DNA from 2 places in the Streptomyces sp. EDA2-14 genome. Region 1 is predicted to be linked to the other one. Evidence: riboswitches for the same ligand, from Rfam matches in the RefSeq annotation. Region 1 holds a riboswitch; the other holds the start of a gene.
The links. Region 1 has a riboswitch for cobalamin ahead of ACY34M_RS31415 (ABC transporter substrate-binding protein). Riboswitches for the same ligand answer to the same signal wherever they lie in the genome.
Positions count from the first base shown of each region.

Region 2: another riboswitch for cobalamin. It lies ahead of ACY34M_RS05895 (cobalamin biosynthesis protein); the one in region 1 lies ahead of ACY34M_RS31415 (ABC transporter substrate-binding protein).

Region 1 is NZ_JBUEGE010000017.1:105,332-109,536, forward strand. It holds gene ACY34M_RS31405 (CaiB/BaiF CoA transferase family protein) at 1-771, opposite strand, end outside; gene ACY34M_RS31410 (GntR family transcriptional regulator) at 1,023-1,700, shown strand; cobalamin riboswitch at 1,714-1,914, shown strand; gene ACY34M_RS31415 (ABC transporter substrate-binding protein) at 1,978-3,006, shown strand; gene ACY34M_RS31420 (FecCD family ABC transporter permease) at 3,003-4,049, shown strand; gene ACY34M_RS31425 (ABC transporter ATP-binding protein) at 4,046-4,205, shown strand, end outside.
Region 2 is NZ_JBUEGE010000001.1:1,307,334-1,311,538, reverse strand. It holds gene ACY34M_RS05910 (lysozyme) at 1-173, shown strand, start outside; gene ACY34M_RS05905 (anion permease) at 378-1,652, shown strand; gene ACY34M_RS05900 (hypothetical protein) at 1,668-1,889, shown strand; cobalamin riboswitch at 1,975-2,169, shown strand; gene ACY34M_RS05895 (cobalamin biosynthesis protein) at 2,156-3,118, shown strand; gene ACY34M_RS05890 (cobyric acid synthase) at 3,115-4,205, shown strand, end outside.

The DNA of each region.
Region 1 (4,205 bases):
GATCATGACGGCGAGGTGGCCGTCCTTGGTGCGGCACGGGCGGCGGTGCGGGGAGCGGGTACGGGCGTAGCCGGTGGGGCCCGTGGGCGGGTCGAAGACGCGGCCGCCCTGCTGTTCGAGCAGGGTGAACGAGGCCATGGTCTCCATCATCGGGACCTCGACGGCGCGGCCCCGCCCGGTGGCCTCGCGGCCGTGCAGCGCGGCGAGGACGGCCGCGGCGCCGTAGATGCCGACCGTCTTGTCGGCCGCGGCCTGCCGCACGTACTCCGCTCCGCCGTCGCCGCCCTGAAGTGCGGCGACTCCCCCGGCGGCCTGGATGACGTCGTCGTAGGCGGGCCGGTCCGAGTCGGGGCCGCCGGCGGCGAAGCCGCGGAACGCGCAGTGGACGAGGCGCGGGTTGCGCTCCAGGGCGGATGCGGCGGTGAGCCCGAGTCGGCGGGCGGCCGCGGGGCGCAGGTTGTGCACGAGGACGTCGGCCGAGTCCACGAGTGCGGCGAGGACGGGCGCGGCGCCGGGCGCCTTGAGGTCGAGGGCGACGCTGCGCTTGCCGCGGTTGGTGTTGAGGAAGGCGGGGCCCATGCCGTTGCCCCGGGTGTCGGCGATGTAGCGGACGACGTCGCCTGCGGGCGGCTCGACCTTGATGACGTCCGCGCCCCACTGGGCGAGCAGCAGGGTGCAGTACGGGCCCATCAGCGTCGAGGTGATGTCGACGACGCGGACGCCGTTGAGCGGCCAGCCCGCAGGGGGTCCGCCGCCGCTCGCCGTCTCCACTGCCGCTTCGGAATTGTCTACCGATTCTGCCGGTTCCTTCGGCGTCATCGCCGAGTCCTCCTCTGAAATCGGCCGCCGATGACGTGTATTGAAGCCATCGTCGGGTTTCATATCGGGGCGTTCACTACCGAACGGGACATCCATCCGAGCAAGATTGGATGCAATCTGACGCACAGTGCGGCACCATGTCAATGCCCCTGCGTGTTCAGGGGAGTTAGAGTCGACAACCCTCGGCGGGAAGGCAGGCAACAGTGACGGCTCAGACGGGGGCGGAGCGGCTGGACGCGGTGTCCGGCGCGGTGGCCCAGGTGGTGGAGGAGCTGCGGGCGATGCTGTTCGCGCGCGATCTGACACCGGGCAGCCCGGTGCGCCAGGAGGCGCTGGCCGCGCGTCTCGGGGTCAGCCGGGCCCCGGTCCGCGAGGCGTTGCGGGTGCTGGCCAGCGAGGGCGTCCTCGATCACGTCCGCAACGTCGGGTACCGGGTGAAGGTACTGACCGCGGCCGAGTTCGAGCAGACCTATCTGATGCGGCGGGTCCTGGAGGCGGAGGTGCTGCGCCGACTGCCGCCCTTCTCGGCCTCCGCCCTCGAAGGACTGTCCGCCGTGAACGAGCAGATCGCCGAGGCGTCGGCCCGCGCCGACCTCACCGCCATGGCCCGCCTCAACTCCGATTTCCACTTCCGCATGTTCACCGCGTCGGGCCTGGACCTCGTCGTCGCCGAACTGCGCCGCGTCTGGCAGCTGAGCGACGGCTACCGGGCCTACCTCCTGCACGACCCGCTGTCGCAGAAGCGGATCGTCGACGAGCACGCGGAGATGGTCGAGGCGCTCCGGGCCCGGGACCACGAACGCCTCGTCTCCCTCATGGACCACCACAGGGACGGGACCCGCCCCCAGCTGGAAGCGGTCTTCACGCCGCCCTCCGCGTAGCCGACGCCGGGCGTGATAGTTTCGCCGAGCCAGTCGTACCTTTGTGCGTTTTTCTACGCACACGGGTCAGGGAATCCGGTGCGAATCCGGAACTGACGCGCAGCGGTAAGGGTGACGGGCGGAGCCACTGCCACTGGGCCGGCACATCGGTCCGGGAAGGCGCTCCGCTCGGCCGACCCCGAGTCCGAAGACCTGCTGGCGGCCTCCAGAGCCGCGTGGCCCGGGGGCGGACCGTAGGCCGGCTCCGCGTATGAGCCCTGGACGCGAAGGAACCTCCGTGCTGTTCGCACGTCAGCTCCGCCGATGCACACCGCTGTTGGCGCTCGCCCTGCTGATCACCGGCTGCGGCACGCCTGCCGCGACCGAGGACGACGCCGCCGGTGGCGGCGGCGTCTCGCTCACCAATTGCGGCAGGAAGGTCCACGTCGAGCACGCCCCGAAGCGGGCCGTCGCCCTCGACCAGGGCTCCGCGGAGATCATGCTCTCGCTGGGCCTGGCGGACCGGATGGTGGGCACCGCCACCTGGACCGACCCGGTCCTCAAGAACCTGGCGAAGGACAACGCGAAGGTGCCGCGCCTCGCCGACCGCTACCCGTCGTTCGAGAAGGTCCTCGGCACCGAACCGGATTTCGCCGCGGCCTCGTTCACGTACACCCTCGGCAAGGGCGGAGTGGCGCCGCGCGCGGAGTTCGAGAAGCTCGGCGTGCCCACGTACCTCTCCCCCAGCGACTGCGCGGGCAAGGACAACGGGGGCGACGGGGACGGGGTGCGGACCAAGGCCCTGGGCCTCGACGTCGTGTACGGCGAGATCCGGGACCTGGCGCGCGTCTTCGACGTCGAGGAGCGCGGCGAGAAGCTCATCGGGACGCTCAAGTCGCGCGTGAACAAGGCCACTTCCGGTGTCGACGCGCACGGCGTCGACGTCCTGTACTGGTTCGCCAACTCCGACTCGCCCTACATGGCGGGGTGTTGCGGGGCGCCCGGCGTCGTCACCAAGGAGCTCGGGGCGCGCAATGTCTTCGACGACACGCGCGCGGAGTGGCCGCAGGTGAACTGGGAGACGGTCGCGGAGCGCGATCCGGACGTGCTGGTCATCGGCGATCTGACGCGCCGCTCGCAGTCGGCGGAGTCGGCCGCGCAGAAGATCGGGTTCCTGGAGTCGAACCCCGTCACGAAGCAGCTGACCGCAGTGAAGAAGAAGCGGTACGTGCGCCTGAGCGGGCAGGCCATGAACCCGACCATCCGGACCGTCGACGGAGTGGAGCAGGTGGCCGCGGGGCTGCGTGAGTTCGGGCTCGCGCGATGACGGCGGCGCATCCGGCGGCCTCCCCTCGCGTCTCCGTTCGGGCCGCTCTCGCCTGGGCGGCCGGCCTCGCCGCGCTCTGTGTCTCCGTGGCCTTCGCGATCACCTTCGGTCCCGCGCAGATCCGGGTCGGCGACGTGTGGACGGCCGTCGGCGACCGGATCGGCCTCGGCACCTCGGACCTCTCGCCGATCCGGGACGGCATCGTATGGAACCTGCGGCTGCCGCGGACGCTGCTCGCGGCGGTGTGCGGGGCCGGGCTCGCGGTGTGCGGCACGGTGCTCCAGGCGCTGCTGCGCAATCCGCTCGCCGATCCGTTCGTGCTCGGTGTCTCGTCGGGGGCGTCGACCGGCGCCGTGCTCGTCGTCGTGCTGGGGCTCGGCGGGGGTGCCGTGTCCGTGTCGGGCGGCGCGTTCCTGGGCGCCGTGTGTTCGTTCGCGCTGGTCCTTGTGCTCAGTCACACGCTGGGCGGGAGCACGGACCGGGTGGTGCTGTGCGGGGTCGCGGCGATGCAGCTGTTCTCGGCGCTGACCTCGTTCGTCGTCCTGACGTCTGCGGACGCGGAGACGACGCGCGGTGTGCTGTTCTGGCTGCTCGGCTCGCTCAGCGGGGTCGGCTGGACCGAGGTGTGGCTGTGCCTGGCCGTCCTCGCCGTCGCGCTCGTGGTGTGCCTGGCGTACGGGCGCGCCCTCGACGCGTTCGCCTTCGGGGCGGAGGCGGCGGCCACGCTCGGCGTCCGGGTGGCCCGCACCCGGATCGTGCTGCTGTGCGTGACGGCGCTGCTCACGGCGGCGCTGGTGAGCGCGGCGGGGGCGATCGGCTTCGTGGGCCTGGTGCTGCCGCACGCGGCGCGCGCCCTGGTGGGCCCCGGGCACGCCCGGCTGCTGCCGGTGACGGCGCTCGCGGGGGCGGTGTTCCTGGTGTGGGTGGACACGGTCGCGCGGACGGTGCTCGAACCGCAGGAGGTTCCGGTGGGTGTGGTGACATCACTGATCGGTGTGCCGGCGTTCGTGCTGGTGCTCTACCGCCGCCGGGGTGTGCGGTGACGGCGGGGCTGCGCGCGGAGCGTGTGTCGTGGTCGCCGGGCGGGGCCCTGGTGCTCGACGGGGTGAGCCTGACACCGGAGCCCGGCACGGTCACCGGGGTGCTCGGTCCCAACGGCTCCGGCAAGTCGACCCTGCTGCGGCTGCTCGCCGGGGTGC
Region 2 (4,205 bases), on a different contig from region 1:
TCGCCGCCAACCACGCGTTGTGGCTCGCCCGGTACGACGAGCGCGCTGGCGCACTACCGGCGGGCTGGGGCTACTGGACGTTCTGGCAGTACGACGAGCGCGGCCGGCTGCCGGGTGATCAGAATCTCTTCAACGGCTCGATGGCCCAGCTCAGGCGGTTCGCGAACGGCTAGTCGAAAGCCCTGGCCGAAGGTCCCCGGAGCCCGTGGTTCCGGGGCCGACGCCACCGCGATCCGGAACCGGCGGGACCACCGTGCGGCAAGCGGAGCGAAGGCCCTCCGGTTCGGGTCACCGCGGCGCCCGTCCCAGTTCATCTTCCGTTCACTCGGGCTGCTTACGTTCAGCGTGCCACTGACGTCCAACCGAAGCCTGGGTAAATGGAACACATCACGCTGCTCCTTGCGATCGTGATCGTTACCGCGCTGGTCTTTGATTTCACCAACGGTTTCCACGACACCGCCAACGCGATGGCGACGACCATCTCGACAGGCGCTCTCAAGCCGAAGACGGCGGTGGCCATGTCCGCCGTGCTCAACCTCGTCGGCGCGTTCCTCTCCGTAGAGGTCGCCAAGACCATCTCCGGCGGCATCGTCAACGAGGACGGCCTCAAGACAGAGGTCATCTTCGCGGCGCTGGTCGGCGCCATCCTCTGGAATCTGCTGACCTGGCTGCTCGGCCTGCCGTCCAGTTCCTCGCACGCACTGTTCGGTGGCCTCATCGGCGCCGCGGTCATGTCGATGGGCTGGTCCTCGGTCAACGGCGGCACCGTCGTCACCAAGGTGCTGCTGCCCGCGGTGGCCGCACCGCTCGTCGCCGGCATCGCCTCGATGCTGGCCACCCGCCTCACGTACCGCATCAGCAGGAAGACGGACGAGAAGGCGACCGCCAAGGGCTACCGCGCCGGGCAGATCGCCTCCGCGGGCCTCGTCTCCCTCGCGCACGGCACGAACGACGCGCAGAAGACGATGGGCATCATCACCCTCGCCCTGATCACCGGCGGTGTCATCGCGCCGGACGCCGACCCGCCGATGTGGGTCATCGTCTCGGCCGGTATCGCCATCGCGCTCGGCACCTACCTGGGCGGCTGGCGCATCATCCGCACCATGGGCAAGGGCCTCACCGAGCTCGCCCCGCAGCAGGGCTTCGCCGCGCAGACCAGTGCGGCGACCGCGATCCTCGCCTCCTCGCACCTCGGCTTCTCCCTCTCCACGACGCAGGTCTGCTCCGGCGGCGTGATGGGAGCGGGCCTCGGCCGCAAGGGCGGTGTGGTCCGCTGGTCCACCGCCACCCGGATGTTCGTGGCGTGGGGTCTGACCCTGCCGGCCGCGGGTCTGGTGGGCGCGGGCTCCGAGTTCCTGACCAAGCAGGGCCCGTGGGGCGTCGCCCTCACCGCCGCGCTGCTCGTGATCGGCTCCGGGATCATCTGGAAGCTGTCGCGCCGCAACTCCATCGACCACACCAACGTCACCGCGGACGAGCCGCACTCCGCCCCCGCGCAGGACGCGCCGGGCGTCGTGACGACCGCGATCGCCTCGGTCACCCCGCCGCCCGTGGGCACGGTCGAATCGGCCGAGTCCGAGGCGAAGATCCCCGCCCAGCCGAAGGCCGGTGCGGTGAACGACCCCGCGCGCCCCGCCGGCGCCACGCTGTAAGGAAGCAGGACCGGAATGAAGATCGACTGGGCGGCCCTCGGCTCCGTCTTCGGTGTCTCTCTCGTGGTCACCGTGGCCCTCGTCGGCCTGTTCACCCTCGGCATCGTCGGCCTCTCCAAGCGGGAGTCGGCGGCGCGCGAGGGAGGCTCGGCGGCGGTCGCGACCTCCGGGGCCTACGTCTGCTTCGCGCTGTGCGCGGCGGCCGTGGCCTACGGGATCTATCTCATCGTGGCCTGACACGGCACAGCGCACACGAAGGCGGGGTGCGGGGCGTTCGGCGTCCCGCACCCCGCCTTCGTACGTCTCACCAGCAAGTTGACGTGCCAACTCGCAGCATGGTGGACTTCCCCCGCCATATACGGCAGCAGTCTGAGGAAGCCGGTGCAAATCCGGCGCGGTCCCGCCACTGTGAGCCCCCTTCTCCAAAGGGGCCAGCCAGGAACTCTCGCTGCCGGTCTCGTCGAACCAGGGCGTGGACACCCTGAGTGAGGACACTTACCGCCATGTTCGCCCCGCGCGGCGTCTGGCGGCACGAGCGCGTGTATGCGTGCGGTGCCGTCGTCGGAATCTTCGCCGACCTTCTTCTTGGCGATCCGCGCCGTGGGCACCCCGTCGCCGGTTTCGGACGCGCCGCCGCGGCCGTCGAGCGCGGTCTGTGGCGTGACCACCGTGGCGCGGGCGCCCTGCACACCGCCGTGTGTGCCGGTGGCGCCGCCGCCCTCGCCGCCGCCGCGTCCCGTCTCGTACGCCGCTCCCCCGCCGCCTCCGTCGCACTGACGGCCGCCGCCACCTGGGCCGTCGTCGGCGGCACCTCGCTGGGCCGCGAGGCGCGCGGTGTGGGGTCCGCCCTGGAGGCCGGGGACGTGGAGCTCGCGCGGGAGTTGCTGCCCCGGCTTTGCGGCCGTGACCCGCAGGGGCTCGACGCGGACGGGATCGCGCGGGGTGTCGTCGAGTCCGTCGCCGAGAACACCTCCGACGCCGTCGTGGGCGCGCTCGTGTGGGGCGCGCTCGGCGGAGTACCGGGCCTGGTCGCCTTCCGCGCCGTGAACACGCTCGACGCGATGGTCGGGCACAAGTCCGCGAAGTACCGGCGGTTCGGCTGGGCCTCGGCCCGCCTCGACGACGTGGCCGGCTGGCCGGGCGCCCGGCTGACGGGTGCTCTCGCCGTCCTCGCCGGTGGCAGGCCCCGGCAGGCACTGGACGCGTGGCGGGCGGACGCCGGGCGGCATCCGAGTCCCAACGCCGGTGTCGTCGAGGCCTCCTTCGCGGGAGCGCTCGGGGTACGGCTCGGCGGGACCCTGGCGTACGGCGGCCGGGTCGAGCACCGCCCTGTGCTCAACGCGCCGGGGCGGGCCGTCGAGGTGCGTGATGTGGATCGGGCCGTGCGGCTGTCACGGCGGGTATCTCTGTTGGCGTTGGGAGTCTGTGTGGGTGCGCGACTGATACGAGCGCGGGGTCGGCGATGACGGGCGGCGGGCTGCTCGTCGCCGGGACGACCTCCGACGCCGGGAAGAGCGTCGTCACCGCCGGTATCTGCCGGTGGCTGGTGCGCCAGGGCGTGAAGGTCGCCCCGTTCAAGGGCCAGAACATGTCCCTGAACTCGTTCGTGACCAGGGAAGGCGCCGAGATCGGGCGGGCGCAGGCGATGCAGGCGCAGGCCGCGCGGGCCGAGCCGAGCGCGCTCATGAACCCCGTACTGCTCAAGCCGGGCAGCGACCGCAGCAGCCAGGTCGTCCTCATGGGCAAGCCCGTGGGCGAGTTGAGCGCGCGCGGCTACCACGGCGGACGCCAGGCGGCGCTGCTCGACACTGTGGTCGGGTGCCTGGAGGAGCTGCGGGCCACCCATGACGCGGTGATCTGCGAGGGCGCGGGGTCGCCCGCCGAGATCAATCTGCGGCGCACCGACATCGTGAACATGGGGCTCGCGCGGGCCGCGCGGCTGCCGGTGCTCGTCGTCGGCGACATCGACCGCGGCGGTGTCTTCGCGTCGTTCTTCGGGACGACGGCGCTGCTCGCGCCGGAGGACCAGGAGCTGCTGGCCGGGTACCTGGTGAACAAGTTCCGCGGCGATGTGAGCCTCCTCGAACCGGGGCTCGACATGCTCAAGTCCCTCACCGGGCGGTCGACCTACGGTGTGCTGCCGTTCCAGCACGGCCTCGGCATCGACGAGGAGGACGGCCTGCGGGTGTCCCTGCGGGGCGCCGTACGGGAGTCCGTCGTCGCGCCGCCCGTGGGCGAGGACGTGCTACGGGTCGCCGTGTGCGCGGTCCCGCTGATGTCGAACTTCACCGATGTGGACGCGCTGGCCGCCGAACCCGGTGTCGTCGTGCGGTTCGTGGACCGGGCCGAGGAGCTCGTGGACGCGGATCTGGTCGTGGTGCCGGGCACGCGCGGCACGGTGCGGGCGCTCGAGTGGTTGCGCGAGCGCGGGCTCGCGGAGGCTTTGCGGCGGCGGGCGGCCGAAGGGCGGCCCGTGCTCGGCATCTGCGGCGGGTTCCAGCTGCTCGGCGAGGCCATCGAGGACGAGATCGAGTCGCGGGCCGGCACGGTCGA